DNA from 4 places in the Psychrobacillus sp. FSL K6-4046 genome. Region 3 is predicted to be linked to each of the others. Evidence: riboswitches for the same ligand, from Rfam matches in the RefSeq annotation. Region 3 holds a riboswitch; each other region holds the start of a gene.
What was found. A riboswitch is a leader RNA that binds a small molecule or an ion and turns the genes downstream of it on or off. The one in region 3 is predicted to bind S-adenosylmethionine.
Positions count from the first base shown of each region.

Region 1: another riboswitch for S-adenosylmethionine. It lies ahead of MKY09_RS14130 (ATP-binding cassette domain-containing protein); the one in region 3 lies ahead of MKY09_RS01020 (PLP-dependent transferase).
Region 2: another riboswitch for S-adenosylmethionine. It lies ahead of MKY09_RS05600 (methionine ABC transporter ATP-binding protein); the one in region 3 lies ahead of MKY09_RS01020 (PLP-dependent transferase).
Region 4: another riboswitch for S-adenosylmethionine. It lies ahead of MKY09_RS02425 (5-methyltetrahydropteroyltriglutamate--homocysteine S-methyltransferase); the one in region 3 lies ahead of MKY09_RS01020 (PLP-dependent transferase).

Region 1 is NZ_CP152020.1:2,855,457-2,863,094, forward strand. Features, by position in the region: gene addB (helicase-exonuclease AddAB subunit AddB) at 1-2,398, opposite strand, end outside; gene lepB (signal peptidase I) at 2,479-3,027, opposite strand; gene MKY09_RS14115 (TVP38/TMEM64 family protein) at 3,020-3,661, opposite strand; gene MKY09_RS14120 (AzlC family ABC transporter permease) at 3,796-4,479, shown strand; gene MKY09_RS14125 (AzlD domain-containing protein) at 4,481-4,789, shown strand; SAM riboswitch class I at 5,383-5,491, shown strand; gene MKY09_RS14130 (ATP-binding cassette domain-containing protein) at 5,640-6,665, shown strand; gene MKY09_RS14135 (methionine ABC transporter permease) at 6,655-7,317, shown strand; gene MKY09_RS14140 (MetQ/NlpA family ABC transporter substrate-binding protein) at 7,329-7,638, shown strand, end outside.
Region 2 is NZ_CP152020.1:1,157,125-1,164,762, reverse strand. Features, by position in the region: gene MKY09_RS05615 (nuclease-related domain-containing protein) at 1-264, opposite strand, end outside; gene MKY09_RS05610 (MetQ/NlpA family ABC transporter substrate-binding protein) at 836-1,639, opposite strand; gene MKY09_RS05605 (methionine ABC transporter permease) at 1,653-2,321, opposite strand; gene MKY09_RS05600 (methionine ABC transporter ATP-binding protein) at 2,314-3,339, opposite strand; SAM riboswitch class I at 3,431-3,535, opposite strand; gene MKY09_RS05595 (thioredoxin family protein) at 3,575-3,895, opposite strand; gene MKY09_RS05590 (toprim domain-containing protein) at 3,906-4,256, opposite strand; gene gcvH (glycine cleavage system protein GcvH) at 4,331-4,711, opposite strand; gene MKY09_RS05580 (arsenate reductase family protein) at 4,785-5,147, opposite strand; gene MKY09_RS05575 (acyl-CoA dehydrogenase family protein) at 5,403-7,184, opposite strand; gene MKY09_RS05570 (acetyl-CoA C-acetyltransferase) at 7,270-7,638, opposite strand, start outside.
Region 3 is NZ_CP152020.1:188,021-195,658, reverse strand. Features, by position in the region: gene MKY09_RS01025 (homoserine dehydrogenase) at 1-926, opposite strand, end outside; gene MKY09_RS01020 (PLP-dependent transferase) at 1,051-2,343, opposite strand; SAM riboswitch class I at 2,465-2,581, opposite strand; gene MKY09_RS01015 (glycerol-3-phosphate acyltransferase) at 2,726-3,367, shown strand; gene MKY09_RS01010 (YdcF family protein) at 3,386-3,973, shown strand; gene MKY09_RS01005 (hypothetical protein) at 4,064-4,465, opposite strand; gene MKY09_RS01000 (DUF2087 domain-containing protein) at 4,582-5,337, opposite strand; gene MKY09_RS00995 (M3 family oligoendopeptidase) at 5,485-7,182, shown strand; gene MKY09_RS00990 (lysoplasmalogenase) at 7,367-7,638, shown strand, end outside.
Region 4 is NZ_CP152020.1:488,476-496,113, reverse strand. Features, by position in the region: gene MKY09_RS02445 (ABC transporter substrate-binding protein) at 1-1,023, opposite strand, end outside; gene MKY09_RS02440 (ABC transporter permease) at 1,051-2,541, opposite strand; gene MKY09_RS02435 (ABC transporter permease subunit) at 2,557-3,981, opposite strand; gene MKY09_RS02430 (ABC transporter ATP-binding protein) at 4,223-5,959, shown strand; SAM riboswitch class I at 6,032-6,134, shown strand; gene MKY09_RS02425 (5-methyltetrahydropteroyltriglutamate--homocysteine S-methyltransferase) at 6,250-7,356, shown strand; gene MKY09_RS02420 (hypothetical protein) at 7,454-7,638, shown strand, end outside.

The DNA.
Region 1 (7,638 bases), 1.2 Mb from region 3:
GACAGCTATAATACTTTTCAACTCTTGAAACACTGGAATTAATCGTTTCCCCGTATAAAGCAGCCGTTATATCCGAGGATAGAAGGTCTGTTTTGTTTCCACGCAGCATTGGACGAATAATTCGCTTAATAAGCGTAGACCAATAAGGATCCTCCATATAATACTGATACACAGCCTGCCATTCATCTGATAACTCTCCAGACTGTAAAGCCTGTCGTAACTGCATCGACAGGTAAGCAAGAGTAGTTCTCGGGTGGCTGATTAACGTCATACTAAAGCTAGGATCCTTTACATCAGAAGGATCGATTACCGCTATCTCTAGTGGTACCCCTCCTACAAGCTGTTGGAGCTTACTAATATACATAGAAGGCAACTGAGCCTTCCCTTCACTATCGGCAATAGCATAGGAAACATACAAATAGTGAGAAGGCGTAGCAAAGGCTTTATAAGTCAAGTAATTTTCATCGAGCAATCTCATTCGAGAAGTCGGTGCGAGCTCAAAGCCTACTTGGGCGAACCACTCACGCTCCGTATCCGACAGCAAACCCTCGTGATCGATTCTTTTTGGAAACACACCATCGTTCACTCCAACTACAAAAACCGCTTTTATATTCGTCAGACGCGCAGTATCCACGTTTCCAACAATCACCTGATCAATCGATGGAGGAATGCGAGAAAACTCTAGCTGGTCATAGCCCTCGTCAAGTATTTTCATAGTCTCTTCGAGAGACATTTCCTTCTCTCCGAACATTAGAACAAATTGATCTAGCACATCGACCCATTCATTCCACGCTTGGTCATGCTCTGTAGCCAGCAACAGCTGTCCGCTTTCCTCCTCCACTTCTTTAAGTTTTTGCAGTTTTTCGTACACCTGTAAGGATTCCATAAAGGTATAGAGCGCAATAGCAATTTCTTTTCCTGTATTACATTCCTCCAGGGCATCTGCCAAATTCTTTATCGGCTGGATAAGAATATCTCTCGCCGCGTGAATATCAGCCTGAATACTAAGCTCTTCATCCGTTTGTACCTTTGAATAGAATTCTAGGCCTCTATACTTTTTGTACACCCATCTTCGACTATCGAACCATCTATCCCCGTATATACCAAAGGACAGCACGAAATTCTCTAAACGATCCGCTCGTTCTCTCCACATCGTTTTAGGTGCATCAATCGGGAAGAATAGATCCGTTTTAATCGCTCGGAACATTGGCTCATATTTCCAATCCGATTGAATAATTTCTAAAACCGTTCTGCTGAGCTCGATCAGAGGATGATGAAGCATAGATTTCTTTTTACTTATAAAAAATGGGATTTCATATTGGGGAAAAGTTGTCTCTATTAGCCCTTCATAACTTTCAGTATCTCGGTGTAATATTGCCATTTCGTTATAGCGGACATTTTTAAATTGAGCTAAATCTCTAATTTGTCTAGCAACTGCATGAATCTCGGCGCGTCTATTCATCGCCTCCGTTAGCCTTAGTGCTCCATTAGACATAATTTGAGGAGTTGGGATTTGGTCGAAATTAGCTTCAATATGAGCAAGCTCTTCTGCTACGAACCGTCTTTGATCTGTAAAATGCTTCGTTTCCTCTACCTGAACGTTTTCAGTCTGAGCCATTTCAATTAATCTAGCAGCTGTATTAGCAGGCTGGAAGAAAAGAGATTGCTCATCAAAGGCATCTGAAAGACTCTCCATTGGCAGTGCGATAGATAGTCTTTTTACCTTTTTCATCAATGCTTGGATAATTTCTAGCTCTCGAGCGGTAAAGGAGGTGAAACCATCAATATAAATTTCTGAGGTTTCCAAAAGATAGGAGTCCTTAATATTATTTGCGAGTAGTGTTAAATACCCTTCTCCGTCTACATAGCTTGTCCCTAGCCTTTGTTCGATTAAATCAAGCATCATCATAATATCCGAGGATTTATCTAATAATGTTTGAGGGGCATCGACAGCCTTTAAGCTGCTAAAGGCATTGCTCATCGAAGAGGAGTCCACGCAATAACGACTAAATTCCTTCAATAGCACCTCTATTTGGTCGGTGAACCCCCGCTTAGTAGATGCACGCTTAAACAAAGTAAATTCGTCCTTGTTGTCCTCTAATAAGCTACGAATAAGCATACGATAGCCAAAGCCGCTAATCTCTTCTTTAGCTATCCCACCTGTTTCTTGAAGAACACGCCAGGCAAGCCGTTTAAATGTACTCACTTGGGCGCGAATAATTCCAGTTACCCCAGAATCAGCGGCCATGTCGTATTCACTGGAAAATGACATTTGGTCAGGTACTATATAAAAAATCGGATCTCCGAATGGAGCCGCATTTACTGATTGAACAATTTCTTGTTGCATAAACTTTGTCTTACCGGATCCAGACCGACCACTAATAATTCGTAATGACAAGCTAAACAAGCTCCTTTCCATAAAAAAAAACGAATAATCTCCTACTCTCTATTGTACAAAACATAGTCAAGTGAGGGAAATTATTCGGACGTAAAATTGAAGGTAGCATCTGCCAATGGAAGGTATTTGAATTTAACCTCTCCAATAACTTCATCTTTATCTATAAAATGAAAATACCGACTGTCTAGACTAGCAATTCGATTATCTCCTAGTACAAAAAGTTTGCCTTTCGGTACCGTTTTACTGCCAGTTAGTTCAAGTAAATTAAAGTCTTCCGTAAAATGTTCATCTGGATTTTTATAAGCAAGATTACTTTCTAGAAATGGCTCCTTTACCTGTTTTTCGTTCACAAATAGCTCATCATTTTCATACCGGATTGTATCTCCCGGCAACCCAATAACACGCTTTACAAAGTCTTCCTCACCATTGTTAAAAATGATGACGTCCATACGGTTGATCGGTGAGATTTTACTAATTAAAACCCTATCCTTATCCGCAAGGGTTGGCATCATCGACTTACCACTAACTTCATAATTTGTTACAAGAAACATTCGAACTACGACTACAATAGCTATAGCGATAGTTATGGCAATGACCCATTCCATTGTCTCCTGCTTAAATTTACTCAAATGTCTCTCCTCTTTTTCTCTTTCTTTTTATATTGACTCCACTTATGTCTTCTTCTACTCTCTTTTCAATTCTTTTTTCCACATGCTTTCCTATAAACCATAAGATAGCAATGATTAGGATAACAATTGCAGTTCGAACCGGTTGTGTCACAAGTGCTTTAAGATCTGAGCCGATAAAGCTAACGACAAAAATCATAATGAGCTTTCCTGAGGCTACAGTCCATAAATACGTATGTTTTTTTATATTTGATAACCCTGCTACGATATTAACCAGAGCAGATGGAGTAAAAGGGAAACAGATCAATAGGAATAGTGGTCCAAAACCATTCCTCTCTACCCATAATATTAATTTTTGTATTCTTTCATGCCTAGTTATAAAACCTAAAACTCTGGCCCGTCCATATTTACGAATAACTAAAAAGACGGTATAAGCTCCAACAAAGGAACCAACCCATGATAATAAAAATCCAAACAATAAACCATAAGCAGCTACGTTAGCAACGATAAAAACCACTAATGGTAAAAATGGCAGAAAGGCTTCCAGAAAGGGCAGAAGAATGCCGATAATCGGGCCAAGTGTCCGATATTCTTTTGTTAAATCAGTAAGTGTCTCAAACGATAACCAATCTGGCATGTCTCTCTCCTCCGCCTATGTATATTTATACTTTCCCCTTTTATTGTATACATAAAACTATACTCTTATAGTATAATTTTTTCATTATGTAAAAAGGATGTGAATATTTTGTGAATAGATCTTTCGCGAGCGGGATGCGGGATGGACTAAGTATCGCTATTGGTTATTTTCCCGTGGCTCTCACCTTTGGCCTATTAGCAAAAACCTCAGGATTGTCTCTTCTGGAGGCAACCGCCATGAGCATATTTGTTTACGCTGGAGCAGCCCAATATATGTCCTTAACGCTTATTACAAAAGGGGTAGACCCTATATTAATTGTATTAAATACTTTTGTAGTGAATATCCGTCACTTTCTTATGACGGCATCACTCAATGAAAAGATGCAAAGCGAGAAACGATGGATTAAAGGCATTTATGCATTTGGGATAACGGACGAAGCCTTTTCGGTTCTTGCTACTAAAAAAGGCGAGAAAATTTCCACCCCGTTTGCATTTGGTGTCGTGATTATTGCCTATAGTAGCTGGGTTGTCTTCACTGCAATTGGTCATGCGATTGGTGCAAACCTCCCTGCTTTTTTAAAAGCAGCGATGGCTATAGCTTTATATGCCATGTTCATAGGATTACTAGTCCCGTCTATGAAGGGTAACCGAAAAGTAGTGATGCTAGCCCTCATTTCTGCTGTGATTAATGCTTTTTTTTACTGGACTAGCTTACTTTCTACTGGATGGTCTATATTAGTCGCAACGCTTGCTTCTTCTATTCTAGTTGAAATCATCTATGCAAGAAAACAAAAAAGCTTGCCAAAAGGAGTGTTATAAATTGGGTAGTTGGTATTGGTGGATGCTCTTTGGCATGGCAGTTGTTACTTACATTCCTCGGGCATTTCCTTTAACATTTTTGGAAGGCAAGGAACTGCCACCTGTTCTTTCAGGTATATTACGTAATATACCTTTTGCTGTTTTAGGAGCATTAATATTTCCAGCAGTTTTATACATACAAGAAGGCGATATATTATTTGGTTTTATAGGCGCTATCATTGCTTTTACTCTCGCCTTTTTATTTCAAAATGTGATGGTTGTCGTCCTTGGAACAGTTGGTTTTTTAGCAGTTTATAGCCTCTTTATATAAAGGTTTAACTTCTTTAAAAATTTTATTTATTAAAGCTATGTTAAAGTTATTGGCTTATTTGGACTAACAATTCTTATTTATAGTGACTGTAAACATATTCAAATGACTATCAAATAAATTATGAAATTGGGGTTGGCAACAGTTTTTTTGCTTTGTTTATGCAAGTAAATTTATAATCAATATATCGATGTATCAAGGATGTTCCTATTTATTGATTGGAGCGCCAGACGGCGACTCCAGTGGGATGAGTGAGACAGATAAGACATCACAACCACGCGCGCAAGCGATGGGTGATGGCTTATCGCTCACCCCACGGAAAGCGTCCGGTTGGCGCGGAAATCAATTCAACTCTCTGATTTATAGATTTCTTTTGTATGCATCATAAATCACCCCTACTCTTTAACATAGCCTTATAGCTCATCCATGAATATAAAACTATGTTATTTATTATTTTTTTGAGCCCTTCAAAAATTTATATTCAATTAATCAATTAAGTGGTTCAAATTACCCTATTTTTAAAAACCTCTTGACGGTTATGTTTTTATTGTTTAAAGTTTAAAACAATTCTTACAACAATTAAATAGCACATCACTTTCTTATCTAGAGAAACCGAGGGATCAGGCCCTATGACGTTTCGGCAACAGGTTCAAATCTTTGAATACTGTGCCAACTCCTGCAAGCGCACTGCTTGAAAGATGAGAAAAGTTGGCTTTTTCGTAAATTTTGGAGAGCTTTCTTTTTCTTATCGTTTTTAGATAAGAACAAGGAAGCTCTCTTTTTCTCGTGATAGAAAGGTAGATGACTATCCTTTGTCTGTAACGAACCAATGATGTATGAGGAGGTAATTTGAATGATCGAGTTTAAAAATGTTTCCAAGACCTTTCGTCTTGGCAAGCGGGAGGTGCATGCAGTAAAAGATGTTTCTCTAAAAATAAAAGAAGGTGAGATATTTGGCATTATAGGATTTAGTGGTGCAGGAAAGAGTACGCTGCTTCGACTAGTTAATATGCTGGAACGTCCTTCTGCAGGCTCTGTATTTATTCAGAATATCGATGTCAAATCATTGACTTCCAAACAGTTACGAGCAAGACGAAGAAATATTGGAATGATTTTTCAAAACTTTAACTTGTTCCACTCTCGCACAGTTGGCGGAAATATTGCTTACCCTCTAAAGCTAGCAGGCTTGAGTAAAAATGAAATTACAAAAAGGGTGAACGAACTTCTTAGCTTTGTCGGGCTCTCTGATAAAGAGAAAGATTATCCAAGCCAGTTGTCTGGTGGTCAAAAACAACGTGTTGGTATTGCTCGGGCACTTGCTACCTCACCTGATATTCTCATTTGTGACGAAGCAACTTCTGCATTGGATCCAGAAACTACTGCAGAAATCCTTCGCTTACTTAAAAAGGTGAATAAGGAATTTGGAATTACCATTTTGTTAATCACACATGAAATGCACGTCATTCAGTCCATTTGCGATCGAGTAGCTGTCATGGAAAATGGAGAGGTTATTGAATCAGGAGACGTATTCGATGTATTTACTGATCCACAGCATCTTACCTCTCAGCGCTTTATACGATCTGTGCAACAGGATTTACCTTCTCCTCAAATCTTAGAGGATTGGCGTTCTCGAGGAGGCAACGGCTTTTATCGAGTAATCTTCAAGGGCGACGTAACAAATAAAGCCATTTTATCTCAAGTAACTCAGAAGCATCGCATTCATTTCAATATTGTTTATGGTTCTATACGAGAGTTACAGGAAAGGCTTTTTGGAGATTTAATCGTGTCTTTTGAAGGCGACACCGTGGCAATTCAAAGTGCCATTAATGAGCTAGAGACAATCGTTGACATTCAGGAGGTGGCAAAGCATGAAGGTTGATTGGAGTACTTTCTGGCCGAGGATTGTAGAAGCAACAGGAGAAACCATTATTATGGTGATTGCCACTCTTATCTTTGGTTCTATTTTAGGAATAACGATTGGTCTTCTATTATTTGTAACACGAGAAAGAAACATTTTAGAAAATAAAATTGTATTTCAGGTGTTGAACATCTTGATTAATATTATTCGACCAATTCCCTTTATCATCTTTTTAGTAGCCATCTCGCAGCTCACTAGATTAGTAATGGGATCTACGATTGGTACTGCGGCCGCCATTTTTCCAATGACAATCGTCGCCAGCTTCTCTATTGCTCGAGTAGTTGAAAATAACTTAGTGAGTATAGATCCCGGAGTAATTGAAGCGGCTCAAGCAATGGGTGCTAGTCCATTACGGATTATATTCACAGTTTTAATACCAGAAGCATTAGGACCTCTTATTCTCGGTTTAACCTTTATAACTGTTAGCTTAATAGACTTTTCTGCTGTGGCAGGAACAGTCGGTGGAGGCGGACTCGGTCATATAGCAATGACCTATGGATATCAGCGTTTCGACGGAAGTGTTATGCTCGTAACCGTTATAATACTCATCGTTTTAGTTCAGCTTGCCCAGTGGTTAGGAAATGCATTATCTAAAAAATTCATCAGACGATAAGGAGAATAGATATGAAAAAAATTAGTTTATTAGTCATTGCTCTTTTGGCAGCAATAGTCTTAGCAGCTTGTAACGACTCTTCAGCTGCTTCAGACAAGGATACAGTTAAGGTGAAAATTGGTGTGAATGGCTCTGATGGTGCCCAATGGCCAGTTTTAAAAGAGAAAGCAGCTAAAGAAGGAATTGAAATTGAGTTAATCGAGTTTGCAGACTACACTTTACCCAATAATGCCTTAGCACAGGGAGATATCGATTTAAATGCCTTCCAGCATATTTCCTTCCTTTCTCAATATGTAAAAGAAAGCGGAAATGACCTTGTTC
Region 2 (7,638 bases), 970 kb from region 3:
TGCACCAAAAGGGGTTAGTAATAGAAAATCAATTTCAAATAACTTTTCCGTACGCAGCATTACCTTATGTAATAAGAAATAATTATAAGGTAAACGCATCCTCTCCAATTCTCTATAAACCATTTCCTCGCCATAATCACCTGCCATCGTTGTCTGTATTTCTGTGGCTAGCTTGGGATAAAACGGGTGCCTCAAAGGTAGTCGATTCAATAATAATCTCATTGCTTTCAGTTGTTCCGATTCCGCATATTTTTTGATAATCAATAGTCATCACCTCAATTTTAGATTAGCAAAATTACCTTAAGAAAGATACCATTAATTTGGTAATTAAACCTATTTGTGATGAAACATTTAAGAGAGTATATGTAGGTTTTTATGGGTTCGATCGAGGGATTAGTTTAACTGGTTTATGGGCGGTTCTGACGTTTATGGGCACTTTTCTTTCATTTATGGGTCAGTTTCAACTGGTTTATGGGCGCTTTCACACCCTTTATGGGACACTTTGCACTAGTTTACGGGCGATCCTCGCGTTTATGGGCGCTTTTCTTTCATTTATAGGTTAATTCCAACTGATTTATGGGCGCTTTCACACCCTTTATGGGACACTTTCCGCTAGCTTATGGGCGGTTCTCACGTTTATGGGCGCTTTTCTTTCATTTATGGGTCAGTTTCAACTGGTTTATGGGCGCTTTCACACCCTTTATGGGACACTTTCCGTTAGTTTACGGGCGGTTCTCACGTTTACGGGCTTTCTCCCCCTTAACCCACACCTCTCCCACCCCACAAAAAAAAAGCAAGCACACCAGGTGCTTGCTTCACTCTACAACTATATCAATTATTTCACCGGAACTACTGCTCCGCCCCATTCTTCTAAGATGAAATCTTGAATTTCTTTGGATTGTAGTGCTTCTACTAGTGCTTTGATGCGCTCGTCTTTTTCGTCACCTGCGTTTACCGCTACTAGGTTTACGTATGGAGATTCTGAGTCTTCAATTGCGATTGCATCCTCTAGTGGATTTAAGCCAGCATCGATTGCGTAGTTGGAGTTGATTAGCAATGCGTCGCCTTCATTGTTTTCATATAGCTGAACCATTAAAGCAGCTTCGTAGTTTGGATCGAATTCTAGGTTTTTCGGGTTGTCTATAATGTCATCAATTTCTGCTTTTGTTTTATCTATTCCCTCAGCAAGTGTAATTAGCCCTTCTGCTTCTAGCATTGCTAGCACACGGCCATGGTCAGCAACCGAATTACTCATTAGGATCGTTGCTCCTTCAGGAAGCTCTTCAATCGAATCATACTTTTGAGAGTAAAGACCAATCGGCTCGATATGGATGCCACCAGCATTTACGAAGTCATAGTCGAAATCATTCATTTGTGATTCTAGATAAGGAGCATGTTGAAAATAATTGGCATCTAGGTCGCCATTATTTAAGTCTTTATTTGGTAGTACGTAATCTTGGTACGTTTCAATTTGAAGCTCAATGCCTTGTTCTTCTAAAATAGGTACTACCTGCTCTAAAATTTCTGCGTGCGGTACGTTAGAGGCACCAACAACTAATTTGTCGCTATCCTCATCACCACAAGCAGCAAGCGTTAATGCACTAACAGATAATAAAACCCCAGCCAATAATTTTTTCATTTTCAATCTCTCCCTATCTTTTATCAATTTTTGTAGTAATAATATCGCCAATCCATTGTAGAATAAAGACGATGATTAATATTAAAATAGTAGCAATAAGCGTTACATCTCCGCGTCCACGTTGGAATCCATCTAAAAATGCTAGATTCCCAAGTCCTCCAGCTCCAATAATTCCCGCCATTGCTGTATAACCAACTAGTGATATACAAGTTACGGTAATACCAGATACTAAGGCTGGCATCGATTCTGGCAATAAAACCTTCCAAATGATTGTAGAGGTTTTAGCACCCATCGATTTAGCTGCCTCTAAAACACCCTTGTCGATTTCTCGTAGTGCGATTAAAACCATACGGGCATAAAATGGAGCCGCTCCAATTACTAATGCAGGGATGGCCGCATTCGGACCACGCATCGATCCCGTCAACAACGTTGTAAATGGTATCAACAAAATGATTAAAATAATAAACGGAATAGAACGGAAAATATTGACTACTCCACTGGTCAACCAGTTTGCTATTTTATTTGCCCATGCTTGGTGTGGGCTTGTCAAAAATAATAATAGTCCTAAAATTAGTCCAAAGATTGCTGTTAGGACTGTAGAAATTGCAGTCATATAAAGGGTTTCTATAGTGGCTTCCCACATTTTAGGCCAATCAACATTTGGAAATAACGATTCAATCATTGTTGATCACCTCAGTTTTAACTTTTTGCGAGTGGATAAATTGAATGGCATCTTCCACCGCTTGTTCATTTCCATCGATTTGCAGGATTAGTGTCCCGAACGCTCCACTTTTCGTGTGAGAGATATTCCCTTGGACAATGTTTACCTCTAAATCGAACTGTTTGATTAATCTCGAAAGAATTGGTTGCTCTGTAGTATCTCCAACGAAAACGAGCTTAACTAGCTTGCCGTTTGGATAAAGCTTAACTAGGTTTTGAATGGTTTGAATTGGCTCTTTAGAATCTGAAATTTGAGAAACGAAACGCTTTGTAATAGGCTGTTGTGGCTTTTGGAATACCTCAAGCACATCTCCCTCTTCTACAACTTGCCCATTTTCCATAACCGCTACTCGGTTACAGATCTTTTGAATAACTTGCATCTCATGGGTGATTAACACAATGGTTAATCCTAGTTTTTCATTAATGCTTACGAGCAAGTCTAAAATGGAGTCGGTTGTTTCAGGGTCAAGAGCTGATGTTGCCTCATCACAAAGCAATACCTCTGGACCATTAGCCAACGCTCTTGCAATTCCTACGCGTTGCTTTTGTCCTCCAGATAATTGAGATGGGTAAGAGTCTCCTCTTCCTTCCAATCCAACAAGGCTTAAAAGCTCCTCTACTCTAGCTTTTCTTTTTTCCTTTGGAACTCCTGCAATTTCTAATGGGAATGCTATATTTTCAGCGACTGTTCGCGACCATAGTAAATTGAAATGCTGGAAGATCATGCTTACTTTTTGACGAAAGCTTCGAAGCTTGTCCTCATTAATAGATGTAATTTCCTGGCCATTCACTGTAATATGACCGTCAGATGGCTTTTCTAGCCCATTCAACAAACGTATTAGCGTACTCTTGCCCGCTCCGCTGTATCCAATAATCCCGAAAATTTCTCCACGCTGTATGTCCAGATTTACACTATCAACTGCAACGATTTCTCCTTGCTTTGTAATAAATCTTTTCGAAACTTCTTTTAAACTAATCAAGTAAATCTGACCACCTTTCCTAATAAAAAACCCCTTCTGCAAAAGAGCAGAAGGGGTGTATGTTATCTATTTAAAATAACGTTCATCCATTCTCTCATTTCCCAAAGCTATAGCTTTGCGTGACTTGGCACCATTTCACTTTCATGACGGTTGCCGGGCTTCAAAGGGCACTTCCCTCCACCTCTCTTAATAAGAGCGACACTATTAAATTGTGTTTTCAACATAACGAATATTATCATAGGTTTCCATCTTCGTCAATAGCCTTTATTGTTTCCAATAAGTAAGGAACTGATTGAAAAGCATAGATTTTCTTTTCCACTTTCCCATGTTTTGTAATAAGAAGACAAGGGACGCTTTCAATTTCCTGTTCTATCGCCAAATCACCTAGAAAATTAATATTTGCCTGACCAATTGGATAGGTAACCATTTCTTTAATAACATTCATCATTTTACTTGCTACCTGACACGTTCCACACATAGGCGTATAGATATAAAACAAGGTAAGTGTTGAATTGTTTTTAGCGCTATCCCATTGTTCTCTAGTCCATTCATTCATACACATCATCCTAAGGTAAAAATTCTTTTTTCACCTTAATATTAACACGTTTTAATATAGATGCCAAAACCTTCGCCGGTGTGTTTGCTACTTCGCCATACGTCGGGTTCGTATACAAATGAATTGCCTCTGGATACTCCTTCCTAACGACCGATCGAATTTGTTCCCCGGATTTGTCTGCATCTAGAAAAGCATAAATCGGCAAGCCATCATAAGGGCTTAATAGCTCCTCCAATTTTACATCGGATATCGTTCCATTAGTACATATAATTTCTGGAGATTCATCGAGAAGGCTTAATAATTGCAGCTTATCAGACCTACCCTCAACGATAATAATTTTATCACTAAATACATGTGCCATTTAGCTTCTCTCCCAACTTATCCTTTCCTTTATTATATGAAAAAAACGCCGATTATTAACCGGCGTTTTCATTATTACTCTGCTATTAATTCTTCGTACTTTTCAGGAGATAATAAGCTGTCCACTTCTGATACGTCAGAAGGCTCAACCACGATCATCCATGCATTTTCATAAGGTGATTCATTAACAAATTCGGGGCTATCTTCTAGCTCAGTATTTACTTCTACTACTTTACCACTGATAGGTGCATATAATTCTGAAACAGTTTTTACGGATTCAACGCTACCAAAAGCGTCTCCTGCCTTGATCTCATCGCCAACTTGTGGAAGTTCAACGAATACGATATCTCCAAGTTCAGATTGTGCAAAATGAGTAATTCCAATACGGACATTTCCGTCCTCATTTTTTACCCATTCATGTTCAGCTGAGTACTTAAAATCTTTAGGTACGCTCATAAATAAACCCCTCTCAAATAATTAATCCATTCTATTTAATATTCACATATTTTCATAGTAAATACAAGGTGCTTTAAGAGGTTTTCCACATGTCTTCAAACTGCTCTTCTTTAAAACCAAGCGTTAGCTTATGTCCATTATATACAAGAGGTCGTTTAATCAATTTTCCATCCGAAGCAAGCAGCTCTAACTGCTCATCCTCCGACATTGTAGGAAGCTTGTCCTTCAATTGTAATTCACGATATTTTACGCCGCTAGTATTAAAGAATTTTTTCAGTTCATAATCGCCTTGTGCCACCATTTCCTTTAAAAGTTCCTTTGAAGGCGGTGCGTCAACGATATGATGGTTCTCAAATGGGATATCGTTATCTTTCAGCCATTTGCTTGCTTTGTTGCATGTACTACATTTTGGATATCCATAAAATTGGATTGTCATTTATATCTCACCTTTTTCTTTTTATCATAATAATATTTTGTTACTCATGCAAGAGAAAGAGAAGCAAAAACACTATTATATAAAAAGAGATGCTTCTAACAAGATTTCGACGATCTCTCAAACAGATTTATCGTGAATTTCCTTAAGCGGTGATATTTTTTCTCTGAACGATGATAAACAACGTCTAAGCAGTGATAATCTCATCCCCCCTTAAACAAAAAAGCCATCTGGAGTCCCAGATGGCCAATGCTGTTATTAAACTACAAATTTTTCAGCTTCGATTAGCTTAACGGAAGCTTCGCGTTTTTTCTCGATCACGTTGTATGGTGTGTAGCGAGTTAACTTGCGAAGTGCAGAAATCATCATACGTAAGTTATCGCCATCAACTGAAGCAATTAGTGTTTCTTTTGCTGCTGCTTCGATTTCATTGAAGGCTTCTTGGCAGAAGATTTGAGTGTAAAGAAGCTTTTGCGTTGCTTTTTCTTCTCCACTGCGTGCGATCGCTTTTTCTGTACGAAGTACTGCTGATTCCATTGCAAAGATGTTGTTCGCAATGTTTGCGATGTGTACAAGTACTTCTTGCTCTGCTTCTAATTTTGTCCCGAAACGTTGAGCAGCCATACCAGCAGCTAAAATACCGATTTTCTTAGCGTTTGCAACTAGCACTTTTTCTTGGGCTAATGCTTCATCGCCAACTTCCTCTGGCATCATCATTAATAGCTCTTCTTGCAGACCTTGTGCTTTTTGAAGAAGTGGTAATTCACCCTTCATTGCTTTTTTCAGGAATGTACCTGGAACGATTAAGCGGTTGATTTCATTTGTACCTTCGAAAATACGGTTAATACGTGAGTCGCGGTAAATGCGCTCTACTTCATATTCTTGCATAAAGCCGTACCCACCATGTAATTGAACCGCTTCGTCCGCGATGTAATCTAGAACCTCAGACCCTACTACTTTGTTAATAGAGCATTCAATCGCATACTCAGCAATTGCAGCTGCAATTTTTGTTCCGTCTTTTTGATCTTCTTCGCTCATTTGGCTCATGCGATCCTCAAAGTAACCAACTGTACGGTAAATTAAGCTTTCTGTTGCATATAGCTTAGACGCCATAGTTGCTAGCTTTTGCTTTGTTAAATTGAATGAAGAAATAGGCGTCTTAAATTGTTGGCGTTGATTAGAATAAGTAATTGCTAGCTCTAATGCACGTTTAGAACCACCAATCGTACCTACACCTAATTTGTAACGACCGATGTTCAGGATGTTGAATGCAATAATATGGCCACGGCCAATTTCCCCTAATAGGTTTTCAACAGGTACCTGTGCGTCTTCTAGGATCAACGTACGTGTAGAAGAAGATTTGATACCCATTTTCTTCTCTTCTGCACCTACAGATACTCCTGGGAATGTTCTTTCCACGATAAATGCAGAGAATTTGTCTCCGTCCACTTTTGCGTAAACAACGAATACGTCTGCAAAGCCTGCGTTAGTGATCCATTGCTTTTCACCATTAAGGACATAGTGAGTTCCTGCTTCATTTAATTTAGCTGTTGTTTTAGCTCCAAGTGCATCTGAACCTGAGCCTGGCTCTGTTAAAGCGTATGCAGAGATTTTTTCTCCTGACGCTGAGCTTGGAAGGTATTTTTTCTTTTGTTCTTCATTACCGAAAAGAACGATTGGAAGCGTACCGATTCCTACATGCGCTCCGTGAGTGATAGAGAATCCACCTGCTACTGATAGCTTTTCAGCGATTAATGCAGAAGAGATTTTGTCTAATCCTAGGCCATCATATGCCTCTGGAATATCAGCTGCTAAAAGACCTAAGTCACCAGCAGATTTCAATAAACGTACAGAGTGATCAAACTCATGATTTTCTAGGTTTTCCACAACAGGTAATACTTCGTTTTTAACATAGTCTTCTGCTGTTTTAGCAATCATTTTTTGCTCATCATTGAAATCCTCTGGTGTAAATACGCGGCTTGCCTCAATATCCTCTACTAAAAAGCTTCCACCTTTAATTGCATCTTGAACTTGTGTCATTTCCTTCTCCTCCTATTGTGTGTAAACGTTTGTTTAATTGATTGTGAAATGCGCCCTTCAATCAAAGCGCATTTCCCTCTTTAAATTAAAGAAGTTCAAATACTCCAGCTGCTCCCATGCCTCCACCAATACACATCGTCACAACACCGAATTGCTTCCCTTGTCTTCTAAGTTCGCTCATCATTTTTAGAGTTAAGATAGAACCTGTTGCTCCAAGTGGATGCCCTAGTGCGATAGCTCCACCATTTACATTTACTTTATCTAGATCGATACCTAAATGACGAACGACTTGGATGGATTGAGAAGCGAATGCTTCATTGATCTCCCATAGATCGATATCTTCAATAGATAGACCTGCAATTTTCAATGCTTTAGGTACCGCAACAATTGGTCCGATCCCCATTACGTCCGGAGCTACGCCGCCAACTGCGAATGAACGGAATTTTGCTATCGG
Region 3 (7,638 bases):
ACGCTAGCAGTAGGATACATCCCCGCTCCAGGACCTACTAGTGTAAGTGTCCCAATATAGTTAGTATCAAGAGAAACAGCATTATTTACTCCTTCGATTGCATACAACGGATGATCTGCTCCTACCAGCTGAGGCCCTACTGATGCATATAACTCTCCATTTTCATCCTGTTCAATTTCTGCTACATGACGATAACGAAGACCTTTGTCCTTAGCTTCACGTACATCCTCTAATGTAATTTCATCGATTCCTACTACACGTACATCGTCCCAATCTGGCTGTTTTCCAAATGCCAATGCGCTTAAGATCATTAGCTTGCGAAATGCATCCTGACCAGATATATCGTTGTAAGGATCAGCCTCTGCATATCCAAGCAGCTGTGCTTCTTTTAAGGCACTCTCAAATGGCGAATCCTCTATACGCATTTGCGTCAAAATATAGTTGGATGTTCCATTCAATATTCCTTGAATTTTCTTTACAGAGTTCACTTGAAGCAGGTTTTTTAGAGTCTTGATAATTGGCACCCCACCAGCTGTAGTAGCCTCATAGCCTACAAATACACCTCGTGATTTTGCGCGCTCCTGTAAGGGAATACTATATTTAGAGAACATGACTTTATTTGCAGTAATCACGTGACAACCTTTGTCAATCGCTCTGCATAAATAGCTATATGCGGGCTCTTCGTTGACAATTGCCTCAAAAACTACCTGGAGTCCAGGAATATTCTCAATATCCTCAAAGTCGTCTGTTACCAAAACTCCTGGAGTTTCAGGTCTTTCTTTTGCTAAATTATTTATCAGGATTGCACAAATCTCAATATCCAACCCTAATGATTTTTTTAAGTCTTCTCTTTTTTCATTTACGATGTGATAAATCCCTTGGCCGACTGTTCCAAACCCTAAAATCGCTGCTTTTATTTTTGCCATGCTGTCTCCTCCAAAATGAATCTGTACAATTGAATATAAATAATCGCACTTGTGTAATATTTCAATAAATTTATTGACTATTTTACATATTGTAGACTATTTTTATTCATTATACAATAGGATTCTATCTAGAGAGGACATTTGTTTTTCTCAAAAGTACTTTTTCGAGTGCATTTTGTAAGTCTTCAACTGCCTCCAAGCCAACAGACAAGCGGATTAGATCCTCTGTAACACCTGATTTTACTAAATCCTCGGGAGTAAGCTGTTGGTGAGTAGTAGAAGCTGGGTGGATAATTAAGGATTTTGCGTCTCCTACATTAGCAACATGAGACCAAATTTCAATATTATCAATAATTTGTCTACCTGCTTCTCTGCCTCCCTTCACTCCAAATGTCAGAATAGAACCGAAGCCATTTTTTAAATACTTTTTAGCCAGCTCGTGCGTTGGATGGTTTTCAAGCCCTAAGTAGTTAACCCATGACACTTCCTCATTTGCATTTAAGTACTCTGCAATCTTCTGTGCATTTTCGTTATGTTTTGGCACTCTTAAGTGAAGTGTTTCTAGTCCTTGAAGAAAGGAAAATGCTGCCTCTGGGCTAAGAGTAGGACCAAAATCCCGAAGCAACTGAACTCTTAGCTTAATTGCAAATGCCACATTTGGTACGTCGATTCCATAACGTAGCCCATGATAAGTAACATCAGGCTCTGTAAATCCCGGAAATTTATCGGAGTTCCAATTGAAATTCCCTCCATCTACTACTACACCACCAATTGTTGTCCCATGTCCTCCAATCCACTTCGTTGCAGAATGTATAACAATGTTAGCTCCATACTCTATAGGATTTGAACCAAAAGGTGTAGCAAATGTGTTATCTACTAATAATGGAACTCCTACTTCATTGGAAATTTTTGAAACAGCTTCTACGTCTAGAACATTTAAGCTTGGATTTCCAATGATTTCTGCAAAGAAGCCTTTCGTTTTCTCTGTAACAGCTTTACGGAAATTTTCTGGGTCAGAGGAATCTACGAATTTTACTGTAATCCCATAACGTGGGAGTGTATGTGCAAATAGATTAAAAGTTCCTCCGTATAAATTTTCAGCAGCTATAATTTCATCTCCAGCTCCAGCAATGTTCAAAATAGAAAATGCTATAGCTGCTGCTCCTGAGGAAAGTGCTACTGCTGCTGTTCCTCCTTCCAGTAATGCAATTCTTTGTTCAAAAACATCTACTGTTGGGTTTGTGATTCTGGAATAGATATTACCAGTCTCTTTCAAGGCAAATAGATTTTGTGCATGCTCTGTGCTTTGAAATACATATGAGGTTGTTTTGTAAATAGGTACTGCTCTAGATCCTGTCACTGGATCAGGCGTTTGTCCACCGTGTAATAGAAGTGTTTCTTTTTGAAGATTAGTCATTTGAATTCCTCCGATTTAGTAGATTAGATGGATGCTGGAGGCCAGAGAGGATTATAGAACTGACAACTATAAAAACCCCTCTTCAATTAAGAAGAGGGGTCAAATTGATGACATGTTCCTCCTCTTATCTTCCAAATTCTATTAAAGAATTTGTAGGATTTAGCACCTTTCCAAGTTATAGAACTTGGTGGTTGCCGGACTTCTTAGGGCCTATTCCCTCAGTCACTCTTGATAAGAGTATTTGATTAGTATTCCATCTTGTTACACAGTATAAGTCTCCATATATTTAGATGTCAAGTCATTTTATAAAAATTCTGAAACTTCTTCTTTTTTTAATCGTTTAATATAATAGATAGAATAATTTTATAAGGGGTGTCATAGAATGGTTGTTTGGATTGTTAGCATTCTCCTAACTGGCTACATTATTGGTTCGCTACATGGATCTAAACTCGCTCAATGGATGAGTGGAGTTAATATAAAAAAAGAAGGTCTAAATAATTCCGGAGCATCCAATGCTACTGTCGTACTTGGCTGGAAGTATGGTGTTTTAGTGGGAGTCATAGATATATTAAAGGGTGCCATTATGATTATTGGCGTACGTGTACTTTCTGAGCAGTGGAGCTTGTTTAGTTCATCAGAGCTGGATCTACTTCTTTATCTAGCTGGTGCCGCGGTTATTTTAGGACACAACTTTCCAGTTTTCACAAAATTTAAAGGTGGGAAAGGCACAGCCTCCATTATCGGGGTTTTACTTGCATTACATTGGCCGGTCGGACTGGCTGGATTGCTTATATTAATCTGCGTTACACTTTTAACAGATTATTTGTTGATTGGGGTTTTGTTTTTTTACCTCATATTTTTAGGAGCCTCTGTCTGGACAGCAGATGGAACAGGGCCAATCTTAATAGCAGGCTTCCTATTTTTAATGGCTTCCTTCTTACACATAGAGAATGTCCAACGATTAATACGGAACGAAGAAACAAAAATTTCCTCTGTTATAAAGAAAAAGAAGCCTTCGGTTTAAAGGAAAAGAGTGAGTTAAATGAGCAAAAAAAAGAGGTGGATTGTGGTCATTCCATTCATAATAATCGCATCGAGCGGATTAGGTATGTGGATGCTTACAAGTAAATGGCTCGAGGATGGGTTAAAGCCTAAGGCCGACGGTTCCAATGAGTATGCCATTGTGTTAGGGGCCAAGGTCAAAAAAGGGCACATCCCTTCTCTAGCACTTCTTTATCGTTTGGAAGCAGCACTAGATTATGCTGAAAAATACCCATCTGTAAAACTTGTTGTTACTGGAGGACAGGGACAAGATGAGGATATAGAAGAAGCTATAGTCATGAAGAACTATCTCGTAGAGAATGGAATTATGGAGAGTCGAATTATAGTAGAAGATCAATCTACCTCTACGTATGAAAACCTTTTATACTCTCAACAGCTTCTCCCTGACAGCGTTACCTCTGTCACAATTATTACGAGTGATTTCCATTTACAGCGAGCAAAAATTATAGCTGAGGGAATAGGATGGGACGCAGACGTGGTAGCAGCTAGGACACCACAAATTTCAGAGGCAAAACTACGTTTGCGCGAAAGAGCGGCCTTGCTAAAAACCTTTGTCTCCGGAGAATAACAAGGGAGGGATAAAAAAAGAAGAGTAGCTTTGCTACCCCCTTCTTTCTCCCTCCCCCAGCTCGCTCATTTGCGAATTATAGGAAAGTTATTAACCCTCGACCAGTGCATAATATTTCAGAAGTTTACCTTCTAATTCAACGAGTAAAATAGGGCCTTCTTTTTCTATAGTAGAAAAAATATTTGAACCCACAGGGAGCTTATTCGACATTTCATCTTCAAAGTCTGTGTCTGAATCATTTCTTATTTTTATTTCCCCTACTTGCTCGCCTTTTGTTAAAGTTAGTTCCTCAACCCAGTCAATTTTAGTCTTATAAATCACACCATCGAGTTGAAAAATATCGGCTTCAGGGTCTAATGTTAAAACCTCTTCCGCATCAGGATTTTTAGTTTCATGAACTTCTATTTTTTCTGTGTTCAATGAATTAGAACATCCAACAGCAGTTAATAAAACGAAAATGATCAAACCCCAAAATAATGCAAGTTGTCTCACGTTATCCCCTCCTTACATTGTTAGACGGACAAGGGTGGAATAAGTTACCTTTCAATACTTTTATATATGGTCTTTATACTTTTCTAATTATGAATTGGATTCAATTCCCTTCTTCCTCATCCTTTTAACCAATAAGCACTACCATCATCTTCTCTATCTAAAAACCCGTACTCTACTAAATAGCGTCTGAGGGTTACATAGTCATCGTATATGCTTTTTAGAATTTCATTTATTTCTTTCTCGCTATACTGCTTTTCCTTGTCAAATTGCTTAATAATTACTCGTAGTGTTGCAAGCTTTTGTTTTTCCTTTTTCGGAAACTTAATCATCCGACCACTTATTCCCTCTGGGAAGAATTTTTTCTCTACTTCTGCTTGTTCATCAGCTGTTATATTATAACGATCGTCTACCATCGTAGCGTTTTTATGAATTGGCAGGAAATTAGGGGCATGTCTGTCCTTTTCCTTCAACAGCTCCATCATTGTCAAAAATATCTTTGCTTGGCGTTCCTTTTCCTTCAAGACAAATCGATGATTTCGAATAGTCGAGGCACTCCCTATCTCTAACTCCTTTTGAATTTCTAAGTCACTTCTCCCTTCATAAAACAGTTGCAATAAGCTATTTTGATGGTCCGTCAAGCCAGTTAGCTTTTTGTTTAAGCCAATTAAATGATCAAATACAGAGTTATGTTGTTTCTCTATATGAAGCTTCATAAATCGCTCCGATTCATACAAAACATTATTTTCAGGATATATTAAGCCCTTTTCAACTTTCTCCCCACATAATAAACATTGATAGCATTCCTTTTCCTCCACATACCCTTTTTTCATCTCTTCCATAGATGCGTCCAAAAAGTTTTCAATTACTCTCATAACAAACATAACTCCTTTTCGTTTGTAAATATACAAACATTTTATATTAATATCTATTTTAAATCAAATTAAATAATACTGTTGCAATTTTTCTGAAAATAATAAACAATTAAAAGGAAGGATTACAAGAAAATAGGGGGAAATACATTGGTTACATTCAAAGAATACGAATACAAAAGACCAGATTTGCAAGAAATGAAGACAGCTTTTCATAGTTTATTAGATAAAATGAAGGAAGCTACTTCTGTAGAGGAGCAAAATTCAATAATTGAAGAGATTAACTCGATTCGCAACAACTTCTCTACTCAAGCAAACCTTGTTTATATCCGAGCTTCTATCGATACAAACGATGAATTTTATCAAAAGGAACGCGATTTTTTAGATGAAATCAGTCCCGAGGTAGATGAGCTTGTCACAGAATACTACAAGGTTCTTGTAGCTTCCCCATACCGCAATGAGCTAGAAAAAAAGTGGGGCAACCAATTATTTGATTTGGCAGACTTTCAGATTAAAGGATTCTCTTCAGAGTTGATCGGCTTAATGCAAAAGGAAAACAAACTAACCTCTGACTACTCTAAGCTTGTTGCATCTGCAGAAGTAGAGTTCGAGGGAGAAAAATATACACTAGCACAGCTTGGAAAGTTTACAGAGTCTACAGACCGCGAAATAAGAAAGAAAGCTAGAGAAGCTTCTATTGGGTTTTTCCAAGAAAATGAAGCCAAATTTGATGACATCTATGACCAACTTGTTAAGCTACGTCATGAGATGGCAACTACTCTTGGCTACAAAAACTTTGTAGAGCTTGGTTATATTCGGATGAACAGAATCGACTATAATGCGGAGATGGTAAAAAAATTCCGTGACCAGGTTCGTGATTATATAGTTCCTCTTGCCAATAAGCTACACGAAAGACAGGCTAAACGCATTGGTGTAGAGAAGCTTAAATTTTATGATGAACCACTTAACTTTTTAACTGGAAATGCAACTCCACAAGGTTCTCCTCAATGGATTATCGACAATGGAAAGAAAATGTATGAGGAGCTTTCTCCAGAAACAGCGGAATTCTTCCAGTTTATGATTGACCGGGACCTAATGGATTTAGAAGCTAAAAAAGGAAAAGAAGCTGGAGGATATTGTACATTTATCGATGACTATGAATCTCCTTATATTTTCTCTAATTTCAATGGAACATCTGGAGATATTGATGTGTTAACTCATGAAGCAGGTCATGCTTTTCAGGTTTATACAAGTAGAAATATCGGGATACCGGAATATATCTGGCCAACGTTTGAATCCTGCGAGATCCACTCGATGAGTATGGAATTTTTCACTTGGCCATGGATGGAGCTTTTCTTCAAGGACCAAACAGAGAAATATAAATTTGCCCATCTAAGTAGTGGTCTTCTGTTCCTTCCTTACGGCGTGGCAGTAGACGAATTCCAGCACATTGTATATGAAAATCCAGAAATGACACCAGCAGAAAGAAAAGCAGCATGGAGAAAAATTGAGCAAGCGTACCTCCCTCATCGTGATTATGATGGAAACAGTTATTATGAGGCTGGTGGCTTCTGGCAGCGCCAAGGACATATATATGCAAGTCCTTTCTATTACATCGATTATACGTTGGCACAGATTTGTGCATTCCAATTTTGGAAGCGTTCAAGAGAGGATCGTGACTCTGCATGGAAGGATTACTTACACCTTTGTAAACTTGGGGGCTCTATGTCCTTCACTAAGCTTGTAAAAGAAGCTAACCTCATTTCTCCTTTTGAGGAAGGATGCGTCGAGTCTGTCATAGGTACAATTGAGGATTACTTAAACAGCGTAGATGATGCGGCTCTTTAAAAAGGCAAGCTGAGTTACGCTAACTATACAAACATTTATAGAGGATGGTCGTGATTTTCGTCACGGCCATCCTCATTTTGGGTATTAGCCTTTTTGTGTTTGTTAGAATCTTTTAGATAATGCGCTCATACAATAGCAGGTAATTCATAGAAGATAACGAATGTAAGTATAAAGGGGTGTTATTATGTCAAGTAAAATATTAGCAATTACAATTGCGATTATGGGAATTATTTATATATTTTTGATACCTCATGATCCGGTTGGTATTAAAATAATGTTCAAACTTATTCCTATGCTGCTTATTATTCTTTTTGCAAGTGTTCAACCACCTGGTTTACCCAAGAGCTACAAGACACTTATCATATTAGGATTATTTATATGTATGCTAGCAGACGGACTAATTTATTGGTTTATTATTGGTCTCATCACATTTTTAATAGGACATATCGTTTATAT
Region 4 (7,638 bases), 300 kb from region 3:
TTGCTTCACATCAAGCTCTGAAAGATCTGATACGATTTCAATCTTTTCCATGCTTTCGTGTAAGCTATATGTGCGATGGTCTGGAACTGATTTGCTGTCTTTTGCACGGTTCATCGAGAATACGACATCCTCTGCCCCTACGCGTTCTCCCGTATCAACTGCTTTTTTATCTGTTACTGCTGCAAAGTTAATATCATCTCTTAGTAAGAAGTAATAATCTTTATTGCCATCTGCGATTGCATGGTTCAATGAAAGAGAACCGTCGGAAACTACTTTATCATCGTCTGTTAAGTTAACTAAACGAACGTACATATTTGTATTTAGTGTATTAATAGAACCATCATTTCCTTTAATAGGATCTAATGAAGTTAAGGATGCCATTCCCTGTTGCATGATCAGTGGTGCAGAATCTCTTTTAGAAGCATCTACAAAGTCAATTGTTTCCCAAGCGATTGCACGAGATTTAGCCAATCTCACAGTATCCGCATTCAATACTTCTTTATTTACTCCTTGCGCTTTAAAAGAATTATATAACGGTGCAATATATGCTTTTTCTAGGACTAAAAGATCCTCGAACTCTTTATATGTTTTTGTGTACTCTTCCGGTGTTTCTGTGCTAGCCTCTTCAATCAGCTCATCGATTTTTTTGTCAGACATAATGCTGTTATCACCGTCTGTTTTAAAAAGCGCACGTACTGCATAGTCGGGGTTACCCGTTACAGTCGTCCAGCTAGATAAAGCTAAATCATAGTTTCCTGCATCTTTTTGCGCAGTGAAGCTACCGTAGTCTGGTTGAATATTTAATTTCACATCGAAGCCATTTTTGATTAACTGGTCACGTACAATATTCATGTCCGCTTCCCCAGTGCTCATCCCTAACAGCTCAATTACTACCTTACCCTGCTCTGTTTTAGAATCAGATTTGTCTGTTGCTTTATCTACGTCTGATTTTGTGTTTACACAACCTGCCAATATTAAAACTAGCGTTAACAATAAAGCCAATAATGCTTTTGTATTCTTCATTACTTTTTCCTCCTTGTTGAGCTTGCTTTAATCCATTCTCGGATCAAATGCATCTCTAAGTCCATCGCCTAAAAAGTTAAAAGATAATACGAGACCTATAATTGCAAGGCCAGGTATAATCGCCAAATAGGAATTAGACTCTAAATAAGTACTACCTATTTTTAAAATATTGCCCCATTCAGGTATATGTGGCTCTACTCCAAGACCTAAGAAGCTCAAGCTACTCGTTGCAATTACTGCTGTACCTATTGTAAGTGTAGCTTTGACAATCATAGGTGCAAGGGAATTTGGAACAATTTGCTTAAAGATGATCGATAGATTGGAAGCCCCTAAAGCCCGGGCAGAATCTACATATTCGTAATTCGAGACCATCATCACATTCGCTCGCATTGTTCGAGCATATGTCGGAATAGAACCAACACTCAAAGCTAGTATAAGATTCGTAGTATTTGCTCCGAATGCTGCAATAATTGCAATGGCAAGTAATATCCCTGGAATTGCGTACAAAATATCAAGCAAACGCATAATGATGTTATCTGTACGTTTGCTGTAATATCCAGCCAATGCTCCTAATGCCCCTCCCACTATGAATGGTATTAACGTAGAAGCAAAGCCTACAATTAGAGAAATTCTCGCCCCGAAGATAATTCGAGAAAATACATCTCTGCCATAATTATCTGTACCGAACGGATATTCCAAGCTTGGCGACTGAAGCAGTGCCTCATAGTTATTCTCTACTGCCATATCATAGTCAAAAGTAAAACGGCTAGACACTGATAACGCGAACATAAGAACGATAAAGAACATTCCTAGTATAGCTGTAGAATTACGAGTGATTTTATCCCACATTGTGTTCCACTTCACTATTCGTGACAGACTGTTACTACGCGTTTTAATGATTAAGCTAACGCCAAGCAGTAAGTTGAAAATATTACCTGTCAACGAAGTGATAATTAATACAATCGCTAAGCCTTGCATCCACCCAGGCGCGCCTTCATCACTGACATACCTAGCTACAGCCACCAAAGTAAACACTTGGATAATTAAAATGACGAGTAAAGCACCCATTGCGGGTAAAAAAGTGTCCGACACATAGGGTTTAAAGAGATTTAATGCAGAAATAACTAGAATAAACAGCTGGGTGAAAATCATCCAAATGCTGAATGTGTATTCTGGTGTTTTCTTCTCCTTGATCAAATTAAAACCGAATGATGCTATGAAGATATTACCAGTTAATAGAGCGGTTACTTGGACATAGCCAAGCCTTCTAGTAGCATTTTTTAAATGCCCTAAACTCAAAAGCTCTCGCTTCATTCTCCAGATTATAAAATACTGAATCGCTGTAAAAAATGCATATATAGCTGAAACACTACTAGCAATTGGCTTTAACGTACCCATATCAAAATTAAAGCTATTAAACAATAAAACTATTGTCAGTAGAAGAGATAATACTCCAGCAAAGTTTGCCTGAGTATATTCTCGTGACAGCTTTAGTGCATGTTGTTTTTTAGATACCACTTTTACACCTACTTCTTACAGTTGCTTCATCTTAGATTTTATACGCGGATCAAAAAATGCATATAAAATGTCGATGAGCACGTTCACTAAGGAAATGGTTATTGCAATATAAATAACTCCACCCATAATGGCTGGGATATCGGGTATAAACTGTTTGTCGACAATATAACTCCCAATACCACTAATATTGAATACTTTCTCTGTAACAGCTGCTCCACCTAGCATTCCACCAAACAGTAGACCGATAACCGTAATGATTGGAATCATTGCATTTCCTATTGCATGCTTCCAAAGCACTTGGCGTTGGTTTAAGCCTTTTGCTTTTGCAGTAATTATATAATCCTCATTTATAATTTCTAATACGGATGAACGTGTCATTCTCGCTACCGAAGCAGTAAGACCTGTTCCGAGCACAACTACAGGCATAATAATCGACAAATAGTTTTGAGGACTATAGGTTGCAGGAAGCCATTGTAGCTTAATAGAAAAGTTCAAGATGAAGATAAGCCCTTGCCAAAAGTTAGGGATGGACAAGCCGATCAAAGCAATGAACATAAAGGAATAATCTAAGAACGAGTTTTGTCTTGTTGCAGATATGATTCCTACTGGGATCGCGATCACTACAGCCATCACTAAAGAAAAGATAGCAATCATTAGCGTAACTGGAAACTTGTTTGCAATACTTGTAGCGACATCTTCATTTCCCGTAAAGGATGCTCCTAAATCAAATGTTACGATACCTTTTACCGAATTCCATAACTGATGTAAATAAGGTAAGTCTAACCCGTGCATTTGGTTGAATGCAGCAATCTGATCCTTCGTTGCACTTTCCCCTAAAAGATTGGCAGCTGGATCAAATGGTGACAGGTATAAAATAGTAAATACTAGAATGGAAACACCCGTTATCACAAAGACACTCATAATAAGTCTCTCAAAAATAAATTTACTGAACGCATTACTATATATACCTAACAAAAGGTACATCAGTAAGCCTGGTATAAATGAAATAATGAGAAATGTTGTATTTTCTAACAGACTTTGAAAATAGGATGTATAAGTAAGAGGCTTCGTGCCTTTTAACTGATGTATTTCTTCCATTTCAGTAGATACAAGCTTTTCTATTCGATCTTCTACTAGTTTATTTACTTCCGCCGTCATTTTTTCTTTATTAATTTTTTCATTAAAAAAGGCATGCTTTCGTTCATATTGTTCCTTATACTCTTCGTACAGTTCCTCTCGCACTCCCCTTGTCTCAAGTGCAGACTTTAAATCACTTTTTAAGGAAGAATGAGGATCCTTCTGTTTTTTTAAGTAAAAGAGTATAAAAGTAATGACATGAACCGGCAAACCAAGTAAAAATAACAAAATACTATAGAAGGAATGATGTTGTAGTCTTCCGTAGGTAAAACTAAATGCGTTGGAAGAAAGTTTTCTTCCCATACTAAATCCCCCCTCTCCATATTGTATAAATCCGAGTGGTATAGTATAGTATAGATTCGAACTACCATTAAGTCAACGCAAATTATTTAGTCTATTTAGAGTAGGGTTAAATGCGCCACTAATGTGCGTGTTTAGTCTTCTTTTTTGTAGAAACCGCTCATATTACTTTAAATATACGCTCTCTAACAACAGAGCATGAATCATAAACAATACGAAGATTTCATTCAGATAGGTGGTTTTCATGGAAACTATTTTAAAAGTAGAGGATTTACAGATTTCCTTTTTAACAAATGACAATGAATTCGAGGCTGTTCGAGGTGTTAGCTTTGAGGTTAAAAAAGGAGAAACATTGGGCATAGTCGGAGAATCTGGAAGTGGAAAAAGTGTCACGGCCCGTTCCATTATGCGCCTTTTACCTTCTCCTCCTTCCTTCATGAAAAATGGTTCCATTGAGTTTTTAGGGGAACAACTCCACACAAAGACAGAGAAGGAAATGGAAGCTATTAGAGGAAGAGATATCAGTATGATTTTTCAGGATCCAATGACCTCTTTAAATCCAACCATTCGTATCGGCGTTCAAATAGCAGAAAGCCTTATTAAGCACCAAAAGCTCTCGAAAAAAGAGGGAAAGGCACAAGCTATTGAGATACTCAAGCTTGTAGGAATTAAAAATAGTGAAGAACGTTATAACCAATATCCGCATGAGTTTTCTGGTGGTATGCGTCAAAGAGTTATGATTGCCATTGCTTTAGCATGTAAGCCTACTCTACTTATTGCAGATGAGCCAACTACTGCGTTAGACGTGACCATTCAAGCTCAAATACTAAATTTAATGAAGGATATGCAGAAGCGCTTTGGGACCTCTATTATTTTAATTACTCATGACCTTGGAGTTGTCGCTGGAATGTGTGACCGTGTAGCTGTGATGAAAAATGGAGAAATCGTTGAAACAGGAACTACCGAAGAAATTTTTGCTAACCCAAAGCATGACTATACGAAAAAACTATTAAATGCCTTACCTCGTTTAGACGAGAAGAAAAAGCCGAAGAAACTTCCTCTTCGTTCTATTGGATTAGAAAATGGAAAGCCACTGCTGGAAGTTAAATCTTTAAAACAACATTTTCAAGTAAGTCGCGGGAATGTCTTAAAAGCGGTTGACGATATTAGCTTCTTTATAAAGCCCGGGGAAACTCTTGGTCTTGTAGGAGAATCAGGCTCAGGTAAATCTACTACCGGTCGGACGATTCTTCGATTGCATGAGCCTACAGATGGAGATGTGCTATATCAAGGAATGGCCATTAATCGTTTAAGTAAAAATGAGCTTAAAACGATGCGTCGGCATATGCAAATCATCTTCCAGGACCCCTACTCTTCCTTAAACCCTCGTTTAAAGGTGCTAGACATTATTGGGCAGGCATTAGATATTCATCGTCTGAGCAAAAATGCAGAGGAGAGAAAGAAGCGGGTAGAGGAATTACTAGAATTGGTAGGCTTAGAGCCCTCGCATGCATTACGTTATCCACATGAGTTCTCTGGTGGACAGCGACAACGTATAGGTATCGCTCGAGCACTTGCGGTTGAGCCTGATTTTATCGTCTGTGACGAACCTCTATCGGCTTTAGATGTTTCTATACAAGCACAGATTGTAGAGCTTTTGGAGGATTTACAGCACAGACTAGGCCTGACATACTTATTTATCGCACATGACCTGTCCATGGTAAAACATATAAGTGATCGCGTTGCTGTCATGTATTCTGGAAAAATTGTAGAGCTAGCAGAAAGTGAGGAGCTTTATACTAATCCACAGCATCCGTACACTAAGTCTCTCTTAGCAGCCATTCCAATCCCTGACCCAAAAGTAGAGGCCAAGAAAAAGCGTGTGCTCATGGAAGAGTCTAATGTTACTGACAAGTATCAATTAAAGAATTCTGAGCTGGTAGAGGTATCCGACGGTCACTGGGTAGCTATCCCTAAGTAAGGTAGCCCTTGAAATTGTTTAAAGCCCATGTTAAACTTATTTTTATTATATTTAGATAATTTAATATTTTATTTCTTATCAAGAGAGACGGAGGGATTGGCCCTATGATGTCTCAGCAACCAGCCTTTTAGGTGTGGTGCTAAATCCAATAGACATTAAGTCTTGAAGATAAGAAGAATGACTTCAATATATATTGAGGGTTCTCTTCTTATGAAGCGAGCCCTCTTTTTATTTGATTTTATAGACAGTAGTAATCGCAACATAATATAAATAGAAGGTAGGAATTTAATATGACAAATCAATTACTTGTAAAAGCACCTTTCAAAGCAGATCACGTTGGAAGCTTCCTGAGACCGGAACGTTTAAAGCAAGCAAGGGCTCAATTTGAACAAAAAGAAATTTCCCAAGAGCAGCTAACTCAAGTGGAAAATGAAGAGATTATTAAACTCATAGAAAAACAGAAGGAAGCTGGATTACTTTCTATCACAGATGGAGAATTTCGTCGAAAATGGTGGCATTTCGATTTTTTAAGCGGACTAGATGGCGTGGAATTTTATGAAACCGATCAAGGACTATCATTTAAAGGGGTGCAAACAAAAGCTCATGGTATTAAGGTGACAGGAAAGATTGGCTTTAGTACCCATTACATGATTGAGCATTTCAAGTTTTTAAAAGAAGCAGCTGGGGATGCTGTTGTAAAATTTACTATTCCTAGTCCGAACATGCTTTATTACCGAGCTGCAATTGAGGAAGGTGTGTATAACAATGATGAGGAATTATTTTCTGACTTAATCACAGCTTATCAAGGGTTTATCCAGGCAATTTACGATGAGGGCTGTCTTTATCTTCAGATTGATGATACTTCATGGGCTACCTCCTTTTCCGAGGAAGGCCTCGCTTCCTTAAAGGACAGGGGGTTATCGCTAGAGCAAGCCTTATCCCTTTCTGCAAGGGCTATTAATGAGTCTATTTCTAAAAGACCAGCCGATATGCTAGTGACCATGCATATTTGTCGGGGAAATTTCCGATCCACTTATATTACAAGCGGAAGCTATGAGTTAGTATCAGAAACTATATTCGGTGGATTACATGTGGATGGTTTATTTTTAGAATTTGACGATGAGCGCTCTGGTGGTTTCGAGCCTTTACGACATGTTAATCGAAAGGATTTAAATATTGTCCTAGGGCTGATTACGTCTAAGCATGGAGACCTAGAGGAAGAAGAATTAGTTAAAGCTCGCATCGAAGATGCTACTAAATATGTACCAAAAGAACAGCTTTGCTTGAGTCCTCAATGTGGATTTTCTTCTACTGAGGAAGGAAACATATTAACTGAAGAGGAACAATGGGCAAAAATTCGCCATGTAGTCCAAATAGCAAAGGATGTCTGGAACTGACTTACCCACATGTGAATAACGTTAGTAGAAATGTTTTTACATTTGCCTGTAAGGGTATCTATTTAAATAAGATATCAGTTCTATATGGGAGGAATGTATGATGAGTAAAGTTTATGAATATACAACAGATGATGTCGTAGAAGAAACCGGTAATTATACGTGTGAGTCTGGTAGTACTAGAACTTTAGAAAAAGGTTCGAAGTTCCCTTCCTGTCCCGACACGGAAGTAGTTACGTATTGGAAACGCTCTGAAAGTCATACCCACAGCTCAGGGCAGGAAGT